4 regions of the Streptomyces sp. NPDC049837 genome follow, and region 1 is predicted to be linked to each of the others. Evidence: riboswitches for the same ligand, from Rfam matches in the RefSeq annotation. Region 1 holds a riboswitch; each other region holds the start of a gene.

Region 1 (5,576 bases):
GCGGAGAACCGCAGCGGCGGCCTGGCGGTGTCCTTCGAGTCGCGCACGGCCAGCCGCGCGGCGTCGAGGCGGGCGGCCTCGACGCAGTTGTTCATGCCGACGCTGCGGCTGCTGCGCCACCAGCGGAGGCCGTCCCGGTGTGCGAGGTCCTGATATGTGGGGTTCTGGTGTGCGAGGTCCTGCTGTGCGAGGTAAGCAGACATGTGGGGTGCCTCTCCCTACGCGCCGTCACCGATCCCGGCGATGAGTTCCGACGACTCCTCGGGCGACAGGGCGTGCGCCTGCATGGTGCGGAAGGCGGCGCAGTACGCCTCGAGGTCTTCCGTGCGTTCGAGGTAGAGGCTACTCGTCAAGTGGTCAAGAGCAACCACGTCCAGATCAGAAATGTTCGGAAAGGAGAAGATAACGAAAGGTCCCGAGAGTCCCACGTACTCACCCGTCGCGAACGGCAGGATCTGGAGCCGCACATGAGGCAGCCGCGCCCACTCCAGTAACCGCCGCAACTGCTCCCGCATCACGCCCGGCCCGCCCACCTGCCGCCGCAGCACCGCCTCGTCCAGCACCGCCTCCAGCCTCAGCGGGGGATCGGCGCGCAGCACCTCCTGCCGCGCCATCCGCACCCGCACCAACGAGTCGACCGTCGCCGCCGGAATCCCCTCCAGCGCCGCCCGGGTCACCGCACGCGCGTACTCCGCCGTCTGCAACAGGCCCGGCACCACCGACGTCTCCAGCGTCCGTGCCGTGCACGCCTGCGCCTCCAGGCTGATGAAGTCCTGGTACGGGGGCGGCAGCACGCCCCGGTACGCGTGCCACCACCCCGTCCCGCCGCCGTCCGCCGCCGCCCCCGCCAACGCCGCCAACAGGGCGCGCAGCCGCGGCTCGTGGACGCCGTAGGCATCGAGCAGCTTCGCCACGTCCGCACCCGTGACCCCGCTCGTCCCCGTCTCGATCCGGCTCACCTTCGACTGGTGCCAGCCCACCAGCCGCGCCGCCTCACGGCTGGTCAGGCCCGCGGCCAGGCGCAGCCCGCGCAACTCCTCGCCGAGCTTGCGCCGGCGCACCGCCGGGCCGTGCCGACCGCCTCGCATGACCGCCTCCTCCCGCCGTCGGGACCTTTCCGCCACCGGGCCGCCCGCGGTGGGGCCAACCCGTCAGTTTGCCGCCCAAATCCGGTCTCGCGTCGCAGAGTTCACCGCTTCGAGCGACAGATATATGCATATCTTGGTGGATCGCCCCCATCAGGGGCGACATAAGTGGCAGTCTGGCGCGAAGCACAGTCCGAGGCCGTCCCCACAAAACATCCGGTACGTGTCGGAGCCCGGCCCCGGTGGGAAAGGGACAAGGTCGCCATGGCAGACCATCAGGAAGCATCCGTCACTCTGCCGAGCGATCCGGCCTCGGTCTCCGCCGCCCGGAGATACGTGGCGGACGTCCTCGCGGAATGGGGCCTCCCCGGTGAGGCGGAAACGGCCGACACGGTGCGGCTGATCGTCTCCGAACTCGCCACCAACGCCGTTCAGCACACCTTCGGTCAGTCGCCGACGTTCACGGTCGACGTCCGGCTGGAGCGTGACGAACAACTGCGCATCGGCGTCACCGACAGCCACCCCCGCTGGCCGCAGCGGCTGCCCGCGGCCGTACAGCAGGACAACGGCCGGGGGATGGTGATCATCCGCTGGCTCACCGCCGAATGCGGCGGCCGTCTCTCGGTCACCCCGACCCCCGAGGGCGGCAAGACCGTCTGGATCGCCCTCCCCTGGACGGTCCCGGTCCAGACCTGACCCGCTCCCCGCCCTGTGCAGGCGGTCCCTCCCTACGCCCCCCGCCCGAAACCCCCACGCAGCAACGCCCGCAGCGACTGGGCCGCAGGCCCCGACTCGTCGCCCCGGTGCGCCACCGAGATCGTCCGGCGGAACGCGGCCGGTTCCAAGAGGCGCACACCCAGCGGCGCCGGATCCATCGCGGCGACCATCTCCGGTACCACCGCCACCCCCAGGCCCGCGCTGACCAGCGCGCACACCAGCGCGTAGCCCGGCGACTCGCACACCACCGCCGGTCTCGCCCCCGCCTCGCGCAGGGCCCCCTCCACACCCCGCCGCGCCGGATGCGCCGGGGCACTGCTGATCAGCGGCTGGTCCGCCAGCTCGGCCACCGCCAGCCGTCCCGAGCCCTCGGCCAGGACATGACCCGGCGCGGTCACCAGCACCAGCTCCTCGACCAGCAGCGGCTCCAGGAACACGCCCGTCGGCGGCGGCTCGGCGCCGGCCGGCTCGTACGCGTGCGTCAGCGCCAGATCGACCTGCCCGGCCGCCACCGCGGCCACCCCACGCGGCGGCTCGTACTCGGTGACCGCCAGTTCCACGTCCGGGTGGGCGCGCCGGAACGCGCTGAGCACCGGCGGCAGCAGGTGGATGCCCACGGTGGTGAACGTGCCCACCCGCAGCCGGCCGCCCGTCAGACCGTTCAGCAGCGCCAGCTCGTGCCGCGCCCGTTCCATCTCGTCCAGCACCCGGCGCGCCCGCGCCACCAGCACCTCGCCCGCCGCCGTCAGCCTGGCGCCCCGGTGATGGCGCACGAGCAGCGGCGCGCCCGCCTCCCGCTCCAGCTTGGCGAGCTGCTGGGAGAGCGCGGGCGCCGTGTAGCCGAGCCGCCCCGCGGCCCGGGTGATCGAACCGGCTTCCGCGACCGCGACGAGCGCGGCCAGCCGCACGGGGTCGTACATTAAGCGTTCCTTTAGGCAGGCCCTCAAGATTGCAAGTACACGCTAAGGCCTCCGGTGCGTCAGCCTGGGTGACCATGGACGCACAGCTCATCGCCTTCATCGGTGTCGCGGCAGGCATGGTCGCCATGCCGGGCGCCGACTTCACCGTCGTCGTGCGCAACTCGCTGGCCTCCCGCCGCGCCGGTGTGGCGTGCGCGGTGGGCGTCGCGGGCGGGCTGGTCGTCCACACGGCGCTCGCGGTCGCGGGGCTCGCCGCGCTCCTGGTCGCGGTGCCCGTCCTCTACCGGACGCTCCAGATCGCCGGTGGCGCGTACGTCCTCTACCTGGGCGTCCAGGCGGTGCGCAGCGCGCTCAAGGGAGCCGGGACGGGGGCGGTCGAGGGGGAGCCGGCTCTCGGCGTGGGGCGGAGCCTGCGGCAGGGGTTCCTGACCAACGTCCTCAACCCCAAGGCGCCCGTCCTCTTCCTGAGCCTGCTGCCGCAGTTCGTGCCGGACGGGGCGGCCGTGCTGCCGCGCACGCTGCTCCTGGCGTCGATCGTGGTGGTCCTCGCCCTGGTCTGGTTCCCGGCCGTCGCGCTGCTGGTGGACCGGCTGGGGCGGTGGCTGCGACGGCCGCGCACCGCCAGGGCCGTGCAGGGCGTCACCGGTGGTGGACTCGCCGCCCTGGGGGTGTCGCTCCTGGTCGCTCCGGTGGCCGGTCGCTGAGCCCGCGCCGTACGAGATGGGGGAGGAGCCCCCACAGGCCGCCGCACACCAGCAGGGTGAAGGCGCCCGCCGCCAGGCCCTCGGGCCTGCCGTGCACCACGTCCACGACCAGCGACACGGAGCAGGTCAGGGCCAGCGCCAGGACCACGAACCCGATCCTCGCCAGCTTCGACGACACGGCCACGATGCGCGCCTTGGCGCCCCGCTGGAACAGCGAACGGTGCAGTGCGGCCGGGGCGGTGAGCAGCACCGCCGCCACGACGGACAGCAGCAGCGTCACGACGTACATGCCGCGCTGGTACGAGTCGAGCGAGCCGAAGCGGGGCGTGAACGCCAGGGTCAGCAGGAAGGCGAACAGGATCTGGACGCCGGTCTGGGTGACGCGCAGTTCCTGGAGCAGCTCGGCGAAATTGCGGTCGGCGCGCTCCAGGGGCGTCTCGTTGCGCGTCCCGTCGCGCGCGGTGCGGGGGCTCTCGCCGGACATTCCCGACGAGTACCCCCGCACCACGGGTCATGCCCGGAGCATCAGCGGACGCGTCCGTACCAGACCGACTTCGACCAGATCTTGTCCAGCTTGACCACCGAACCCGACTTCGGCGAGTGCCAGATCTTGTTGTTACCCGCGTAGATACCGACGTGGTAGACGTTGCTCCCACGATGGAAGAAGACCAGGTCGCCCTTCTGCCGGCTGGAGGCGGAGATGTGGCGGGTCTTGTTGTACTGCTGCTGTGCCGTGCGCGGCAGCGTCTTGCCGACCTGCTTGTACGAGTAGAGCGTCAGGCCGGAGCAGTCGAACCGGGACGGGCCCGCCGCTCCGTACTTGTACGGTGCGCCCTTCTTGGACGCGGCGATGTTCAGCGCCTTGGTCGCGTGTGCCGGGGCGGCCTGTGCCTCCGATACGGCGCCGGGCGCCAGCATCGGGCCGCCGACGGCGGCGAGGGTGAGTGCCGAGACGGCACCGGCCCGGGACAGCAGAGACGGGACATGAATCTGCGCGGTCATTGCGCAACCCTTCGTCAGCCGCCTGTGAAGGATGACCTGTCGGGTTCGGGCTGGCGAAGTTGCCCGGCCGCTGACGCGGCTTCACCCCAAGGGAGACCGACCGTACGAACACCGTCCGGTCACCCGCACTGCTTGGGTCCTCCACTCCTGCCGATCCACTCCTGTCGACCAGTCATCCGGACGGCGGCAGGACTCGGCGTCCGCCCGGACCGCCCCGCCGCGGTGGCGGGGGCTTGTCGTCGTCAGGGATCTTGACCCATGTCGGGGTGAAATTCCGAGTCGAAACGGCCTTATGTGAGGCTCCTCACGACTGATCCATTCGGGTGGACAGGGCCGATTTGGTGCCCGGCGGCGTGACATCGACGAACCCCGTACCAGGGCCGGAACCTGATATTCCGCCAGATGTGTACACCGGGTGCGCAACTCGCGTCGTACCAAATTCGTCCGGTTGCGTACGCTGAACGAGGGAGCGGTCCTCGTACTCCTGAGCCCATCCGGGGGAGGGCTACGTCGGTCCCACGCCTCGATTCTGAGGCACCGTCACGCGTCCCGCGCGCCGTTCGCCGTCAAGCACCCGCAACGCCCGCGCCAGCGTATGGGCATGCACATCGCTCTCACCGCGCTCATGCATCGAGGTCAGGGCGTCGCGCAGCGCGGTCGCACGCCCGACGAGGGCCTGTGCCGCGCGCAGGGCGCTGTACGTGTGGGTGGCGCGCGCCGGATTGATCCGGCCCAGGAGGTCGACGACTTCGAGCCAACTGTCGACGAACGCGCTTTCGGCGCGGGTCAGTGCGGGGAGCGGTGGCCAGTCCGGAGGTTCGGGAGCCGGCATCGCTCACCTCCCGCGGTTCGGGACGACGTGGTCCGCCAGCCCGTACGCCACGGCGGCGGCCGCGTCGAAGACCGTGTCGCGCTCCAGGTCGGCCTCCACGCGCTCGCGGGTCCGCCCGGTGTGGCGGACCAGCATGTCCGTGAGTTGGCCACGCAGCCGGAGCAACTCCCGCGCGTGGATGTCGAGATCCGTCGGTCGCCCGCGCAACGGCTCCTCGATGGCGGGCTGTTGGACGAGTACGCGGGCGCCGGGCAGGACCATCCGCTTGCCGGGTGCGCCGGCGGCGAGCAGGACGGCGGCGGTCGACGCGGCCTGG
Region 2 (5,576 bases), on a different contig from region 1:
CACGTCCGGGTTGCCGCACGGGCAGCGGTGCGCGATGGCGCGCAGGCCGCGCGGCGGGCGGCCGAGCTGTTCCTTGAACGCCGCGACGTCCGCCTCGGTGGGCTCGGTGCGTTCGGTCTGCGGAGGGGGCGTTTCCATGCCTGCCTTGGGTTCTACTTGCGGTCGGTGCGGTCGGCGGTGTCCACGCCGTCCCAGAGGTTGGAGTACCAGGGGCGGTCGGCCGCGCCCTGGTCGGTGCGGCGCTCGCGCACCGCGTCGGGGTCGATGACCGTGTAGCCGGTCTCCCCCGGGAGTACATAGTGCAGGTGCTCGCGGGCGAGGCGCCTGATGTACGCGTCGTCCTGGAGCCGCGCCTTCTCGTCGCGGAGCCGTTCGACGCGCTCGCTCGCCTCGGCCGCCAGCCGCTCCTGCTCGGCGATCTCGGCGCGCTGGGAGACCCATTGGCGCATCGGGTAGGCCAGCGCGACCACCAGCGAGCAGACCACCAGGGCCAGGAAGGCGGCGCGGCCGGTGAGCCGGGAGCGGCGGGCCTGCCGGCGGGTCTGGGAGCGGTAGACGCGGGCGGCGGTCTGCTCGCCGAGCAGTCGCAGCCTGGTCGCGGTGGAGAACCGGTCCCGGGCCATGTCGTGTACCCGCCTCCCCTTGCCCGTTACGTACGTACGTCCCCGGACACGGTACGGGACCGTGGCCGGGGACGTACGTAACCGGGCTATGCGACCGGGCCGGTGATCAGCCCTTGAAGCGCGGGAAGGCGCTGCGGCCCGCGTACACCGCGGCGTCGTCGAGGATCTCCTCGATGCGCAGGAGCTGGTTGTACTTGGCGACGCGCTCGGAACGGGCCGGGGCACCGGTCTTGATCTGGCCGCAGTTGGTGGCGACGGCCAGGTCGGCGATGGTGACGTCCTCGGTCTCGCCGGAGCGGTGCGACATCATGCACTTGAAGCCGTTGCGCTGGGCCATCTCGACGGCGTCCAGGGTCTCGGTCAGCGAACCGATCTGGTTGACCTTGACCAGCAGGGCGTTCGCGGCGCCCTCGTCGATGCCGCGAGCCAGGCGCTCCGGGTTGGTGACGAACAGGTCGTCACCGACGAGCTGGACCTTGGAGCCCAGCTTCTCGGTGATGGTCTTCCAGCCGTCCCAGTCGTCCTCGAACAGCGGGTCCTCGATGGAGACCAGCGGGTACGCCTCGACGAGCTCGGCGTAGTAGTCCGTCATCTCGGCGGCCGAGCGGGACTTGCCCTCGAACTGGTAGGCACCGTCCTTGTAGAACTCGGACGCGGCGACGTCGAGCGCCAGGGCGATGTCCTTGCCCGGGGCGTAGCCGGCCTGCTTGATGGCCTCGAGGATCAGGTCGAGGGCGGCGCGGTTGGAGTCCAGGTTCGGGGCGAAGCCGCCCTCGTCGCCCAGACCCGTCGACAGGCCCTTGGCCTTCAGGACGGACTTGAGGGTGTGGTAGACCTCGGCGCCCCAGCGCAGCGCCTCGGAGAAGGACTCCGCGCCGATCGGGGCGATCATGAACTCCTGGATGTCCACGTTGGAGTCGGCGTGCGAGCCGCCGTTCAGGATGTTCATCATCGGAACGGGCAGCAGGTGCGCGTTCGGGCCGCCCAGGTAGCGGAAGAGCGGCAGGTCGGACGCCTCGGAGGCGGCGTGGGCGACGGCGAGGGAGACGCCGAGGATGGCGTTGGCGCCGAGCGACGACTTGTCCGGCGTGGCGTCCAGGTCGAACATCGCCTGGTCGATCAGCCGCTGCTCGGTGGCGTCGTAGCCGACGAGCTCCGGGCCGATCTGCTCGATGACGGCGAGGACGGCCTTCTCGACACCCTTGCCGAGGTAGCGGTCCTTGTCACCGTCGCGGAGCTCGAGGGCCTCGAACGCACCGGTGGACGCACCGGACGGGACGGCAGCACGGCCGGTGCTGCCGTCGTCGAGGCCGACCTCGACCTCGACCGTGGGGTTGCCTCGGGAGTCCAGGATTTCCCGGGCTACGACGACGTCGATGGACGGCACGAGCATCTCCTTCTGGGATGTGACGCAAAATGTGACGCATGCGGTGCAGGGTCTCTTTGGCCTTGCGGCAAGAGCCTAACCGGCCGCGAGGCCGTGACCAGCCGACGCCCGCCTCCTGGGACGAAAAAGGGCTCACCAGGCTGCATTGCGGGCGAAACACCACGAAACTTACCGGTCGGTAACGCTGCTGGAGCGAGGAACCCCGGCCCGGCTCGCACGGGGGAAGGGCAAGCCGGGCCGGGGTGGTCCCGCGGGGGTCAGCTCAGGTGGAGCTGCTGGCCCGGGTAGATCAGGTCGGCGTCGTCGACGATGTCCTTGTTCAGCTCGAAGAGCTTCTGCCAGCCGCCCGCGACCTTCTTCTCGGCGGCGATGGTGCTGAGCGTGTCGCCGGCCTTGACCTTGTACTCGCCGTCGCCCTTCTCGACCTTCTTGCCGGTCGGGGTGGTGACGGTCTTCGGCGCGGCCTTCTTCTCGGCCTTCGGGGCGGTGCGCTGCTCGCTGCGCGTGGTGGGCTGCTCGGCCTTGCGCTCCTGCTGCGGCTGGGCCTGCTCGGCGCCGCCGCCGTCGTAGGAGGCGTTGGACAGGCCGACGCCGCAGTGCGGCCAGGCGCCCTTGCCCTGGCCGGCGAGGACCTTCTCGGCTATCTCGATCTGCTGCGACTTCGAGGCCTGGTCGGCGGTCGGGGCGTACGCGGTGCCACCGTAGGCGGCCCAGGTGGAGGCCGAGAACTGGAGGCCGCCGTAGTAGCCGTTGCCGGTGTTGATGGACCAGTTGCCGCCGGACTCGCACTGGGCGACCTTGTCCCACTCGGCGGCGGTGGCGGCCGAGGCGGACGTGGCGCCCATCAGCGGGGCGGCGACGGCGACACCGGTGATGCCGGCGAACGCGGCGAACCGGGCGGCCTTGGAGGGGCGACGGTGCTTGGCCTTGCTGGAGAACAGCATGGGGACATCTCCTCACCGACGCCTGCGAGGTGAGCTGTCGGGTTCGGGCGTGAGCTGCCCGGCCGCGCGGCACCGCGGTGCGGCGCGCGGCTTCACCCCTAGCCGGTCCGTGCCATGTCTCCATGGCCGGGCCCGGCACTTACCTTGGGTCCCCCGCTCCTGCCTTCGGCGCGTGACGCGACGACCGTTCCCGTCGACCGGCGGCAGGATTCGGCGTTCCGGTCGATGGGGCCCGCGGTGGCGAGCGGTCACGACCGTAAACAGAGACCTCCCCGAAGTTCAAAGACGGACATCGGGGTCAATCCGCCCTTATGCGCCTGCCCTTGACGGGCGTTTACGCAGGTGAAGGGCGGATTGTGCGGTTCGGGCGGCCATGATGCGCCAGTTGGGGCGAAGAGATTCATGTCTCACTTACCCAGAAGTGGACATACACCCCGAAGTCGAGCCGCGCCTACGGCTGATCCGCCGTCAGATCGAGGCTCTGACCGGGGACGATGAGGTCCGGATCGGCGCCGACGGTCTCCCGGTTGGCCTCATAGAGGGCGGGCCACCCTCCGGGGACCTCGTGCTCGTCCGCGATGCTCCAGAGGTTGTCGCCGGGACGGACGGTGTAGGCGCCGGGCTCGACGCTGCCGGGGTCGCGCGACGCTCCGCCACCCCGGGAGGCGTGACCGTCACTTTCGCGCCCGGTGCCCGAATTGCCGGTATCGGCGGGCTTGGTGGGATCGGTGGGCTTGGTGGTGCTTTCGCCCTCCGGTGCGGCCGGGGCGACCGGGGCGGTCGGGTCGGCCGCCGGGGTCCCCTCGGGGGCGGGCTCGCCGCGGTGCTTGCCGGTGCCCGGAGCGGGGGTCGTGCCGGGCGCCGTCGGAGCGGGCTCGGTGGGCAGGAGGGTGCCGGCCGGGTCGGTCGGTGTGGCGGCCGGGTCGGTGGGCGCGGCCGGGTCCGTCGGCGTGGCGGGCGCGGTCGGGCCTTCGAGGGTCTCGGCCGGGTCCGTCGGCTCGGCGCTCTGTGCCGGGTCGGACGGCTCCGGGGCGGTCTCGGTGGGCGCGATACCCAGGTCGGTCCCGGGGGTCTCGGCGGCACCGCCCAGGCCGGCGATGGGGGCGCAGGTCTCCCACGCCTTGACGCCCGTCGCGGCGTAGACCTTCTCGGCGACGGATATCTGCTCGGTGCGGCTGGCGAGGTCGGGGCGCGCGGCGTGGGCGAGGCCCCCGTACGACTCCCAGGTCTCCTGCGACATCTGGAGGCCGCCGTAGAAGCCGTTGCCCAGGTCGGCGCTCCACAGGCCGCCGGACTCGCATTCGGCCACCCGGTCCCAGGTGGTCGCGTCGGCCGCCGACGCGGAACCCGCGCCGAGCAGCGGGAGCGCGATGGCGGATCCGGTCACCCCTGCCGCGACGACGATGGCGGGGGCTTGACGGGGTCGTCGGTGCCGGCCGTTCCCGGAGCGCATGCGGTGCTGCCTTTCGCGTGACTGCTGAGGTGACGGTGAACGTAGCGGCATTCGAACGTCAGTCACAAGTCGATGCACCGGAGATTACGCGAAGATCACAGAACTGACGAAGTGTCAGCCGACATGAGGGGTGAACTCCACCGGGAGCGTGCGCAGTCCACGCATAATGAGCCCGCCACGCCACCGCAAATCGGCAGGATCCACCGCAAGTCGCAAGTCCGGCAGCCGGGTCAGCAGGGTTGCCAGCGCGGTCTGCCCCTCCAGCCGGGCGAGCGGCGCGCCCAGGCAGTAGTGGATGCCGTGCCCGTACCCCAGGTGCTGGTTGTCCCGCCGGGCCAGGTCGAGCGTGTCCGGGTCGGTGAACCGCTCCGGGTCGCGGTCGGCGGCGGCGAGGACGACGAGGACGGGGTCACCGGCCGCGATCCGCTCGCCGCCGATGGTGAGCGGCTCCGTCGCGAACCGCCACGTCGCCAGCTCCACCGGCCCGTCGTAGCGCAGCAGTTCCTCGACCCCGGTCTCCAGCAGCCCGTGCTCACCGGCGGCGAGGGACTCCTGGAGCCGGGCCCGCTGGTCGGGGTGACGAAGCAGGGCATAGACCCCATTACCGATCAAGTTCACGGTCGTCTCGAAGCCTGCGAACAGCAGGATGAACGCCATCGCGGCGGCCTCGTTCTCGGTGAGGTGCTCGCCGTGGTCCGAGGCCTTGATGAGCCCCGAGATCAGGTCGTCCCCCGGATCCTCCCGCTTGCGGTGGATCAGCTCGGCGAGGTACCCGCGCATCTTCTTCACCGACCGGGCGACCCCGCCGCGCGGCCCGCCGCCGTGCCGGATCATCATCCCCGCCCAGTCACGGAAGTCGTCCTGGTCCTCACGCGGGACGCCCAGCATGTCGCAAATGGCGTAAATGGGGAGCGGGAAGGCGAACTCATGGATGAGGTCGGCGCTCCCCTTTGTGGCGAAGTTGTCGATCAACCGGTCCGTCAGCTCCTGCACGCGCGGCGCGAACTCCGCCACGCGCCGGGGCGTGAACGCCTTGGAGACCAGGCGGCGCAGCCGGGTGTGGTCCGGCGGGTCGATGTTGAGCAGGTGCGTCATCAGCTCGGCCTTGCGCTCACCGGGGATGCCGGTCTTGCCCTTGGCGTGCGCGGGCTCGTCGTGATGGGCGGGGT
Region 3 (5,576 bases), on a different contig from region 1:
GACGGCGACGTCGCCGGCCTTCGCCTCGCCCGCGTCCGTCAGCCGGTCGATCTCGTCGGCGACGAACTGCGCCTCGTCGTGCTCGGTGTCCGCGACGTACCCGATGATGCGGGCGCCCTCGCCGGCGTTGGTCCACAGGTTCTTGGGGCGGCGGCTCTCGTTGCGCTCGATCACCGCGTTGGCGGCGGACAGGATCGTCTGCGTGGAGCGGTAGTTCTGCTCCAGCAGGATGGTGGTCGCGTCCGGGTAGTCCTCCTCGAACTGGAGGATGTTGCGGATGGTCGCGCCACGGAAGGCGTAGATCGACTGGTCGGCGTCACCGACGACGCACAGCTCGGCCGGGTCCAGGTCCTCGTACCCGGTGCCGACCAGCTCGCGGACGAGGGTGTACTGGGCGTGGTTGGTGTCCTGGTACTCGTCGACGAGGACGTGGCGGAAGCGGCGGCGGTAGTGCTCGGCGACGTCCGGGAACGCCTGGAGCAGGTGGACCGTCGTCATGATGATGTCGTCGAAGTCCAGGGCGTTGGCCTCGCGCAGCCGCGCCTGGTACATCCGGTACGCCTCGGCGAGGGTCTTCTCGAATCCGTCGGCGGCCTGGTCGGCGAATGTCTCCTCGTCGATCAGCTCGTTCTTCAGGTTCGAGATCTTGGCGCTGAAGGACTTCGGCGGGAACTTCTTCGGGTCGAGGTCCAGGTCGCGGCAGACCAGCGACATCAGCCGCTTGGAGTCGGCGGCGTCGTAGATCGAGAAGGACGACGTGAAGCCGAGCCTCTTCGACTCGCGGCGCAGGATGCGGACGCACGCGCTGTGGAAGGTCATGACCCACATGGCGTTGGCGCGCGGGCCGACGAGCTGCTCGACGCGCTCCTTCATCTCACCGGCGGCCTTGTTGGTGAAGGTGATCGCCAGTATCTGGCCCGGGTGGACGTGGCGGGTGGCCAGCAGGTGGGCGATGCGGTGGGTCAGCACCCGGGTCTTGCCGGATCCGGCACCGGCGACGATGAGCAGCGGCGAGCCGGTGTGCACGACGGCGGCGCGCTGCTGGTCGTTCAGCCCCTCCAGCAGCGCGGCGGGGTCGACGACGGGGCGCGGGGCGCCGTCGCGGTAGTGCGTGTCCCGCGGCGGGGGCACGTCGAAGCGGTCCCCGAAGAGGTCGTGCGGGACCTCCTCCGCGGCCGGGGCGTCCCCGGGGCCCTCGGAGTCCTCGGGCGGCGGCGGGGGCTCCTCGGAGGTGTGGTTCCGGAGGTCCGCCAGGAAGCTGTCGTCAAAGAGGCTGCTCATCGCCTATCGAGTCTAGGCCGCCCCACTGACAGCCGTGGACGAACCGGCCGACAGCCGTGGACGTACCCGAAACAGGCCCGATTCGTCACCCTCCGTACCGAGTCGGCGACATCACGCCAAGGTCACGAAAACGTATCGGGCATATCGAACATCATCCTTCACAGCACCACCACAGGTTGGCTAGCGTGCTCGCCCAAGCGGTCCGTTCTCTCATCGGCGAACCACGCCAATCGGATCGCCCACGCCGAATTCGTGCTGCTCTCATGGCAGTTCGGAACCGGGGACCCATCACGTACGACCGAGGTGAATCGGCCCGCAGCCCCTCGGGCACGGCCGTAGGGCACCTTCCGTTCCGCCCGAACCTGACAGCTAACCCGGTAGGCGGTCCACGGAAGGAGATGCCGGCCTTGGCGTCGCATCGCAAGCCGCGCGCATCGCGCACCTTGCAGACCCTGCATGCCCACTCCCCCGCCGTCGGCGTCACGACGGCCGCCGCCCTGGCCTCGGTCACGCTCCTGTCGTCACAGAGCGCGACCGCCGCGCCGGCCGCACCGGCCGCGCCCGCGAGCGACCCGGACCGGGGCCCGACGGCCGAGGAGGTCCGGAGAAAGGTCGACGACCTCTACCGCCAGGCGGGCACGGCGACGCAGCAGTACAACAAGGCCAAGGAGGCCACGGACCAGCAGCGGCGCGAGGTCGGCGGGATGCTCGACGAGGCCGCTCGGCGAACGGAAGCGCTGAACGAGTCGCGCCGCACCCTCGGCAGCTACGCGGCCGCCCAGTACCGCTCCGGCGGGCTGGGCCCGACCGCGTCGCTGGTCTTCTCGGACAGCCCGCAGGCGTTCGTGGACCAGGCGCAGCTCATGGACCGGCTCACCGAGCGGCAGCACGAGACACTGACCGATTACCGGACGCAGCAGGCCGAGGCCGCGGAGCAGCGGGCGGAGGCGACGCGGCAACTGGAGTCGCTCAGCGCCTCGCAGGCCTCACTCCGTACCACCAAGCAGACCGTGCAGCGGCAACTGAGCGAGGCGCGGGCGCTGCTGGCGCGGTTGACGGCCGAGGAGCGGGCGCGGCCGGCCGAGCTGGAGCGCGAGCGGGAGGAGGAGGCCCGCCGCCGGGCCGAGGACAAGACGCGGGCCGAGGAGAAGGCGCGGGCGGAGGAGAAGGCGCGGGCGGAGGCGGAAGAGGCCCGGAAACGCCACGAGGAGCGGCAGCAGGAGGACCGGCAGCCGGAGGGGGACGGCGGCTACACCGCGAAGGCCGGCAAGGTCCTCGCCTTCGCGGAGGCACAGATGGGCAAGCCGTACGTGTGGGGGGCGACCGGCCCGAGCTCGTACGACTGCTCCGGGCTCACCCAGGCCGCGTGGCGGGCGGCGGGCGTCGACCTGCCCCGTACGACGTGGGATCAGGTGAAGGCCGGCACGAGGGTCGCCACGGAGGACCTGCGCCCCGGCGACCTGGTGTTCTTCTACGACGACATCAGCCACGTCGGCATCTACAAGGGCGACGGGAAGATGATCCACGCCCCCAGGCCCGGTGCCAACGTCCGCGAGGAGTCCATCTACTACATGCCCATCCACAGCAGCGTGCGCCCGGCCTGACAGGCCGGGCGCTTGCGAGCCGGGTCAGGTCCAGACGGTGGCGATGAAGATGTTCGCCATCGTCAGGCCGCCCACGGCGCCGAAGACCGCCTTGTCGACCCGTTCCTCGTCCCGCTTGACGTAGACCAGGCCGAGGATGACCACCAGGATCGCCAGCTTCACGCCGATCTTGATGTTGTTCACGGTCTGGTCGTCGGCCTGGTTGAGGCCGACCAGGATCACGCCCGTGACGAGCATGGTCAGGGCCCCGTGCAGCATCGCCGGGCCGAAGCGCGCCGTACCCTCGCCCATCGCCTTCATCTGGGTCATGAAGCCGCCCAGGAGGGCGGCGATACCGATGATGTGCAGCGCGACGAAGACATTGATGAGTACGTCCATGGGGCGGAGCCTAGCCGGGGCAATACCACCGGCTGCCGGTCAGGGTTGCCTCATTCGTCGCATCGGTCACGACTGATACGGAATGTGGGATTCCGAGCGAGTGTCTTCTGTCGGATCCGCTCCCTGAACCCTCACCTGCGGCCAACTGCGGTCATGCCACCGCCCGGCCGTGACCCCCAGGTTTAGCGTCCTCCCCCAGGCGCCCCCAGGCTCCACCCGAAGGGAAGTGACCGTACCCGTGGCAGCGCACCGGAAACCCAGGCAGCACCCTCTGAGCGGCCGCACGGCCGTCACCCTCGCGCTCGCCGGGGCGGCCACCGCCACCGCCTTCGAGGGTTCCGGGCACGCCGAGCCCCACCTCACGCCCGCCCAGGTGAAGGCGAGGGTCGACCGGCTGTACCAGGAGGCCGAGGAGGCCGCCGAGAAGTACAACGGCGCCAAGGAGGAGACGGACCGGGCCCGGGCCGCACTGGACGCGCTGCGCGACGAGGCCGCCCGCCGGACCGACCGGCTCAACGCCGCCCGCAACGCGCTCGGCTCCATAGCCACCGCCCAGTACCGCAACAGCGGCCTCGACCCGGCCGCCCAGCTCGCGCTCTCCACCGACCCCGGTACGTACCTGGAGGGCGCCGCCCTCGCGGAACGGGTCGGTGACCGCCAGGCCACGGCGGTCACCGCCGCCCGGAACCAGGTCACCGAGCTGGCCCGGCTGCGCGCCGAGGCCGCCGGACGGCAGCGCGACCTCACGGCCCGCCAGGCCGAACTGGGCCGCCACAAGGCCACCGTGCGGTCCCGGATCGCCGCCGCCGAGAAGCTCCTCGCCCGGCTCACCGCCGCCCAGCGCGCCGCGTACGACGCCCCGTCCCGTACCGCACCGGGCACCGCGCCGCGAGGCCCGGTCCCGGCCCCCAACCCGCGCGCGGCGCAGGCCGTCTCGTACGCGTACGGCGCCTTGGGCAAGCCGTACGTGTGGGGAGCGACCGGCCCGTCGGCCTTCGACTGCTCGGGGCTCACCCAGGCCGCCTGGCGCTCCGCCGGGGTGTCGCTGCCCCGCACCACGTACACCCAGATCGACGCCGGCCGGCGCGTGCCCCGCTCCGCGCTCGCCCCCGGCGACCTCGTGTTCTTCTACTCCGGCGTGAGCCACGTCGGTCTCTACATCGGCGACGGCAAGATGATCCACGCCCCCCGCCCGGGCGCCCCGGTGCGGATCGCGCCGATCGACGAGATGCCGTGGGCGGGCGCCACGCGCGTGGCGTGACGGAAATTCCCACTGAATACCGGGATCAGGCTCCCGTACCGGCACCGGAGGCGGCACCCGTACCCGCACCGCCGCCGGAGGCGGCACCCGTCCCCGTACCCGTGCCGTGGCTCGTGCCCTGTCCGGCACCCGCGCCGGCGGCCTCCGTGCGGAACTGCTGGGTCAGCCACTGGAAGACCGACGGCACCTCGCGCACCCACGTGCTGACGCGGTGACCGCCGTAGACCTGCTGGACGTCCACGCGCGTCGGCGGCTTGGAGGCCTCCCGCAGCGCGACGCCCTGCTGGTAGCCGTCGCCCCCGTCGCCGGTGAGCAGCAGCGTGACGCGGGGCGGGACCGGGGCGGACCTGAGCATGTTGAGCGGGTTGTGCGCGTGCCGCAGCTCGGGGTCCTTGCCGGTGAGCGAGGACGGCTCGGCGGCCGGGTCGTTGTAGCCGGACATGCTGACGCCGAAGCGGTAGCGGTCGGGGTGGGCGATGGTCAGCTTGGTGGCGCAGTGGGCGCCCGACGAGAATCCGGCGACCGCCCAGCCGTCGGCCTTGTCGGAGGCCCGGAAGTTGTCCGTGACCATCTTGCGCACGTCGACGCTGAGCCAGGTGTCGGCGTTGATCTTGCCGGGTACGTTGGCGCAGCCGGTGTCGGTGTGGCCGAGGAGGTGGCTGCGCGGCGCCACGAGGATGAACGGCTCGACGGTGCCGTTGCGCATCAGCGGCTCCACCTGCCTGGTGACGTGCATGCCGACGAACCAGGACTTCGGCGAGCCGGGGAAGCCCGAGAGCAGCTCCACGACGGGGAACTTCTTGTCCTTGTAGGCGGGGTCGTCGTACTGCGGCGGGAGCCACACGTACACCTCGGCCTTCACACCCGATATCTGGCCCTTCAGGACCGTCTTCTGTACGCCGGGGCCCATGGTGGGGTCGTCGACGCGGGTGAAGGTCTGCTTGACCTTCGGCAGGTCGGAGATGCGCTTGCCGCCCAGGCCGTCGGGGCCGAGGTCGATGGCGGAGTCGACGTGGTCGCTGGTGCCCAGCAGGTCGTCCCAACTGTCGTAC
Region 4 (5,576 bases), on a different contig from region 1:
CGAGCTCCCGGCGTACGCCGCGGCGGGCTGGCTCAGCCCGGCCGAGCCGCTGGCGCTGTCCTCGATGCGGGCGCGGGGTCTGGCCCGTGGGTACGCGGCGCGCTGCTTCGGCCCGGCGGCGGCGCGCGCGGTCGGCGAGTACGAGGCGTTCGCGACGTCGCTGGCGTTCCTTCGCCACCGGGCCCGCCGGGGCGTGGTCGGCCACGACTTCATCGCGCGCGAGCAGGAGCTGCTGCACCACCTGTGGCAGCGCAAGGAGATAGCCGGGCCCGCGCTGACGTACGCGGCGCAGGCCACCGGCCGGGTGTGGACGCCGCCCCCGCATCTGAACTACGGCGGCTACAACCCGTACCGGTACTAGGAAACGGCCTAGGCCCGGCAGCCCTGGCGTCGGGGGGTGTGCCGCCAGAGCCGCCGGAGTACGAGGCGCACGAGGGGTACGAGGTTCGAGGAGCGGGTGCTCAGACGGTGAGGCCCTTGCCGCGCAGCCACGCCAGCGGGTCGATCCCGTCGCCGCCCGGCGTGTGCACCTCCAGGTGCAGGTGCGGCCCGGTCACGTTGCCGGTGGCGCCGACGCGTCCGATGGTCTCGCCGGTGGCGACCGTCTGCCCGGCGCCGACCGTCATGGACGACAGGTGGCAGTACCAGACCTCGGTACCGTCCTCCAGCTCCAGGACGATGCGGTAGCCGTACGAGCCGGACCATCCGGCCGACTTGATGGTGCCGCCGTGGACGGCCTTGGCGGGCGTGCCCGTGGGCGCGGCCAGGTCGAGGCCGGTGTGGTAGCCGGAGGACCACATGTTGCCGGCCTGGCCGTAGGTGGAGGTGATGGTGTACGAGGAGGTCGGCAGGGACCAGCTCCCGGCGAGCTTGGCCAGCCGCTCCTCCTCGGCGGCCTTCGCCTTGGCGGCGGCCTCGGCCTCGGCCTTCGCCTTCTCCTCGGCGGCCTGCTTGGCGGCCAGCTCCTCGGCGGCGGTCTGCTGGGCCTTCGCCTCCGCGGCGGCCTGCTCGGCGGCGGCCGCCTCGGCCGCGGCCTTCGCCTCCGCGTCGGCGGACGCCTGCTGCTGCTCGGCCTGCTGGAGGATGCGGGCGCGCAGGGCCTCACCCGCGTCGGCGCCGCTCCTCTGCTGCGCGGTGGCGTCGGCCGAGCCGGTGAGGGACGCGGCGGTGAGCGGCCCGCTGTCCGTGGTGCCCGCCTCGCCGGAGTCCCCGGAGTCCGAGTCGTCGGACATCAGGGAGCCGATGCCGGGCAGGGACTCGGCGTCGGGCAGGTTGTCCGTGACGACGTCGGGCAGGGATATGGAGACCGCGGGCTTGTCCTGCGCGGTGGCCATGCCACCCGCGCCGACCGCCGCGATCACGCCGACGCCGAGGACGGTGGAGCTACGGGCGAGGCCGCCGCGCTGCTTGGCGATGCGGTGCCGGCCGCGGACGGGGCGGACGGTCTCCTCGGTGGGGTTCCATTCCTCCCACTGCCCGTTTACGGGGGCGGCGTCCGGGACACCCGAAGTGTTGAACGAGGCGATCGAGCCGTACGGAGCTTCGGGGGCAGGCCTGTTGGACGCCACGGAGGCGCACTCCTTTCCTTCCTTCTCGCCTACCGGGTTAGCTGACGGGTTCGGAGCAGGAAGGTCTCCTACGGGCCTGGTTCAGCCCGATTCACCCCAAAAGGTGGTTCCCCGGTTCCCTCACGGGATTCGGCGCACGCGCACGGTGCCGTCTCTTGCGACGGCTGGGACGACCGCGCTGCGTTATCGAACGTTAATAGACGCGGGCTCCGGATTCCAAGCCGTTCCTACTGATCATTAACTGGACGGCCCCGGGATCTACCGGCCCACAATCGGGCACAACGGGGCGAGTTGACCGCACATCAGAAAGGTTCGCCGGCCACAGTAGTACTGACGGTGTGTCATATGTTATGCGGAGTGACACGCATCGACTACGCACCGTGCCGACAGTCGCTGGCGCGGTGGACGCCGCTACGGCACGACCGGCATCGTCCTGCGCCGCTCCGGCTGCCCCTCCGCCGGCCGGGTGACCGCCAGCAGCGCCAGGTCGTCCGTCGCCCCGCCACCCGTATGCCGCCGTACGTCGCTCACAAGCGCGTCCAGCATCGCGTCGGGCCCCGGGAAGAGCCGCCCCGACAGCCGCGCGACCGGATCGTAGAAGACCCCGTCCGCGTCCCGGGCCTCGGACAGCCCGTCCGTGTAGAACAGCAGCGTCGCCCCCGCCGGATACGGCACCTCGTACGCCCGGTCCGGCCACGTCCCCAGGTCCGACATGCCCAGCGGCAGCGCGGGCTCGGCCGGCTCCAGCAGCTCGGCGCGCCCGTCCGCGTACAGCATCAGCGGCTCCGGGTGCCCCCGGTCCACCACCCGCACCACGGCCTCCCCGCGCGGCACCTCCGCCAGCACCGCCGTGGTGAACCCCTCGAAGGCGTCCAGCCCGTCCCGCCGCGTCCCCTCCCGCGCCAGCGCCCGCTCCAGCCGCTGCGCCACACCCTCCAGCGAGCTCTCCTGCTCGGCCGCCTCCCGGAACGCCCCGATGACCACCGCCACCGCCTCGACCGCGCCCATGCCCTTGCCCCGCACGTCCCCGACCACCAGCCGCACCCCGTACGGCGTGTCCTGCACGGCGAAGAGGTCACCCCCGATGAACGCGTCCGCCTGCGCCGCCTCGTACCGCGCCGCCACCTGCAACCCCCCGATCCGCTCGGCCGGCGTCGGCAGCACGGCCCGCTGCGCGGTCTCGGCGATCACCCGCGCCGAGGCGAGCCGCTCCCCACTGCGCCGCACCACGCGGTTGATCAGCAGCGCGAGCGCCGCGACCACCGCCACGGTGAGGATCTCGGTCGGCGCCTGCACCTCGTCCAGGGTGCCGTTGCCCAGGTGCAGGAACAGCACCGCCAGCACCGCGCACAGCCCCGACAGCAGCGTCGTCCGGGCGGCGAACAGCGGCGCCGCGACCAGCGGGGCGGCGGCGAACAGCGGTACGGCGGTGAAGCGCGGCGGGGTCGACACGTCGTACACCACACCCCCCACGATCAGCAGCGCCGGCAACGCACGGGCGAACCGCCGGGCACCCCCGCGCCCGTCGCCACCGTCCCGGCCTCGCTGCCCCACCACTGGCCTCCTGCCCGCTCCGCCCACGGCTGCGGACGGTACCGCGCCCCACCCAGGCTCCCCGGAGCCGCGCCGCGCGGCGACCCGCCGTCCGCCGACCGAGCGACACCGTCCCGGAACGCGAACACGACGAAGGCCCGGTGCGCAATGCACCGGGCCTTCGTCATCAGTAGCGGGGACAGGATTTGAACCTGCGACCTCTGGGTTATGAGCCCAGCGAGCTACCGAGCTGCTCCACCCCGCGTCGGTGAACACCACCTTACGCCATCCGGCGCACGATCCCTAACCAATATCCCTGGTGGGCCGTGTGGGGACGTTTCTGTGGGCATTCACCCCACCCCTCGCGTGGACGCGCATCAGGAGGCGGCGCGGGGTCAGGACAGTGCCCAGCGCGGCGGGGCGGGGATCGGCTCGGGGATGGACACCCAGTTGCCAGCGGCGCGCGATGGTGGCGAGTGCCAGGGTCGCCTCGACCGTGCCGTAATGGTCGCCGATGCACTTGCGTGGCCCGGCGCCGAAGGGTACGAACGCGCCGCGGGGCAGTGCCCGGGCCCGGTGCGGCAGCCAGCGGTCGGGGTCGAAGGTGTGGGGGTGGGCGTAGACATCCGGGTGGCGGTGGACGGCGGCGCTGCAGAACAGGACCGAGGCGCCCACCGGCAGGTCGGCGCGGCCCAGGCGGGCCGGGGCGGTGGTCACCCGGGGCATCACCCAGGCGGGCGGGTAGAGCCGCAGGGTCTCGGTGAGGACCCGGGTGGTGTAGGGCAGGCGGTCCAAGTCGCCCCACCGTGCGGGCCCGTGGCCCAGTTCGGTGTCGACCTCCGCGTGGAGTCGCCGCTCGGCCTCGGGGTGCTGCGCGAGGAGGTACCGGGCCCAGGAGAGCGCTGATGTCGCGGTGTCGGCGCCCGCGCTGATCATCGGAACGATCTGCTCGTGGATTTCCTGGGCGGTCATGGCACGGCAGCCGTCCGGGCCGGTGGACGTGAGGGTGGCGATCAGGTCGTCGCCCGCGTCCTCAGGACGGCGCGGGGCAGCCAGGAGGAGGTCACGGGCGTCGAGGAGCCCCCGCATCAGTCGCGGATGCCGGATGAGCGGCAAGGGCAGCCGTTCGAGGCGGGGAGGGAGCAGGAAGCCGGGAAGGAAGCCCCGCAGCCCCACCGCGAGAGCCCGCCGGAACTCCCGCGCGGCGGCCGGGGTGGGGCTGGTCGAGAACAACGTGCGGCAGACGGTCCGCACCGCCATGTCGAACAGGTCGGAGAAGATGTCGACGACCTGACCGTCCGACCAGCGAGAGGTCAGCGCCGTGATCTCGTCCACCATGACCGTACTGAACTGCTCGATGCGGTCGCGGTGGAAGGCCGGCTGGATCAGCCGGCGCTGTCGGCGGTGGTCCCGTCGGGCGCACAGCGGCAGCGCGTTACCCGCCACAGCCCGCACCTTGACGTACAAGGCGCCGTCCTTGTCGAACGTCCGGTCATCGGTGAGGACCTGCCACAGCAGTTCCGGATGGCACGGCACGTACGTACGGAACGGCCCGAGGCGGACCTCCACCAGATCCCCGTGCTCGGGCAGCGAGCCGACGAAATCCAGCGGGCTGCGCAACAGCGCCCAGGCGTGGCCCACTCCGGGAAGCGCACCCGGGGCGACGGGAACGGAACGGGTCCGCGGGCTCACCGAAGAGGGCCTCCGTACACCTCTCCGTACACCTCTCCGGCGGCGGGGTCGCCCACGCGTGGTGAGGGGACCGGTGCGGGGCCGGCCTCGCGGAGGATGGCGCGGGTGATGTCCCGCGCCTCGATGCCCGCCTGGTGCAGCCCGCCGGTGAGGGGGTTGGTGTAGCCGGCGAAGTACAGGTGCGGCGCATCGCCCGCGCCATCCGCCGCGACATCCCGGCCCCCGTCCCCACACCTCGAACGCGCCCGGCAACGCGGCGGCACGATCGGGCGACGTGACGGAGTACGGGAGTTCACGCATCGCGCACGCAAAGGGCGTCCTGACACGCCTGTGCCCCGGCCAGGGAAAGTGGCCGGGGCACAAACTTGCTGGTCAGAGCCCGGCAAGGGCTCACGACCCGGTAGGCCGTGTGGGACTCGAACCCACAACCAACGGATTAAAAGTCCGCTGCTCTGCCAATTGAGCTAACGGCCCTCGGCGAGTCACCCCTGAGCATAGCCCCACGGCGCCCGGCATCCGATCGGGTATCGGGTGAACGGGCGCCGTCGCGCCGCGGAGGGGGTGGGATCGTCAGAACAGCGTGCGGTAGTGCTGCCAGCCCGTGGCGATGGTCACGGTCGCGCCGAACGACCCCTTGCCGTCACCCTTGTTGCGGAGCAGTTTGCCGTTGGCGTCGCGGGAGAGGAGGTCGGGCAGGCCGTCGCCGGTGATGTCGCCGACGCCCAGGATGTCGGTGCGGCCCGCGCCCCAGTCGCGGAAGACCAGCGCCCGGGGCTTCAGCGT

The links. Region 1 has a riboswitch for cyclic di-AMP ahead of AB0J57_RS05180 (C40 family peptidase). Riboswitches for the same ligand answer to the same signal wherever they lie in the genome.
Region 2: another riboswitch for cyclic di-AMP. It lies ahead of AB0J57_RS15385 (transglycosylase family protein); the one in region 1 lies ahead of AB0J57_RS05180 (C40 family peptidase).
Region 3: another riboswitch for cyclic di-AMP. It lies ahead of AB0J57_RS24975 (C40 family peptidase); the one in region 1 lies ahead of AB0J57_RS05180 (C40 family peptidase).
Region 4: another riboswitch for cyclic di-AMP. It lies ahead of AB0J57_RS11445 (M23 family metallopeptidase); the one in region 1 lies ahead of AB0J57_RS05180 (C40 family peptidase).

Annotation. Positions count from the first base shown of each region.
Region 1 covers NZ_JBFAMP010000002.1:119,351-124,926, forward strand. Annotated here, with positions in the region: gene AB0J57_RS05150 (DUF397 domain-containing protein) at 1-203, opposite strand, end outside; gene AB0J57_RS05155 (helix-turn-helix transcriptional regulator) at 219-1,088, opposite strand; gene AB0J57_RS05160 (ATP-binding protein) at 1,350-1,781, shown strand; gene AB0J57_RS05165 (LysR family transcriptional regulator) at 1,814-2,722, opposite strand; gene AB0J57_RS05170 (LysE family translocator) at 2,797-3,426, shown strand; gene AB0J57_RS05175 (DUF6328 family protein) at 3,362-3,910, opposite strand; gene AB0J57_RS05180 (C40 family peptidase) at 3,952-4,428, opposite strand; cyclic di-AMP (ydaO/yuaA leader) riboswitch at 4,433-4,637, opposite strand; gene AB0J57_RS05185 (hypothetical protein) at 4,934-5,260, opposite strand; gene AB0J57_RS05190 (ATP-dependent Clp protease proteolytic subunit) at 5,264-5,576, opposite strand, start outside.
Region 2 covers NZ_JBFAMP010000005.1:107,385-112,960, forward strand. Annotated here, with positions in the region: gene AB0J57_RS15370 (DUF501 domain-containing protein) at 1-138, opposite strand, end outside; gene AB0J57_RS15375 (septum formation initiator family protein) at 153-623, opposite strand; gene eno (phosphopyruvate hydratase) at 730-2,010, opposite strand; gene AB0J57_RS15385 (transglycosylase family protein) at 2,268-2,954, opposite strand; cyclic di-AMP (ydaO/yuaA leader) riboswitch at 2,959-3,135, opposite strand; gene AB0J57_RS15390 (transglycosylase family protein) at 3,406-4,341, opposite strand; gene AB0J57_RS15395 (cytochrome P450) at 4,522-5,576, opposite strand, start outside.
Region 3 covers NZ_JBFAMP010000009.1:272,997-278,572, reverse strand. Annotated here, with positions in the region: gene pcrA (DNA helicase PcrA) at 1-1,281, opposite strand, end outside; cyclic di-AMP (ydaO/yuaA leader) riboswitch at 1,514-1,681, shown strand; gene AB0J57_RS24975 (C40 family peptidase) at 1,680-2,885, shown strand; gene AB0J57_RS24970 (hypothetical protein) at 2,910-3,263, opposite strand; gene AB0J57_RS24965 (NlpC/P60 family protein) at 3,502-4,524, shown strand; gene AB0J57_RS24960 (alpha/beta hydrolase-fold protein) at 4,550-5,576, opposite strand, start outside.
Region 4 covers NZ_JBFAMP010000004.1:16,140-21,715, forward strand. Annotated here, with positions in the region: gene AB0J57_RS11440 (PrsW family intramembrane metalloprotease) at 1-361, shown strand, start outside; gene AB0J57_RS11445 (M23 family metallopeptidase) at 462-1,526, opposite strand; cyclic di-AMP (ydaO/yuaA leader) riboswitch at 1,580-1,713, opposite strand; gene AB0J57_RS11450 (PP2C family protein-serine/threonine phosphatase) at 1,980-3,122, opposite strand; tRNA gene AB0J57_RS11455 (tRNA-Met) at 3,293-3,366, opposite strand; gene AB0J57_RS11460 (cytochrome P450) at 3,405-4,793, opposite strand; tRNA gene AB0J57_RS11465 (tRNA-Lys) at 5,195-5,267, opposite strand; gene AB0J57_RS11470 (FG-GAP-like repeat-containing protein) at 5,364-5,576, opposite strand, start outside.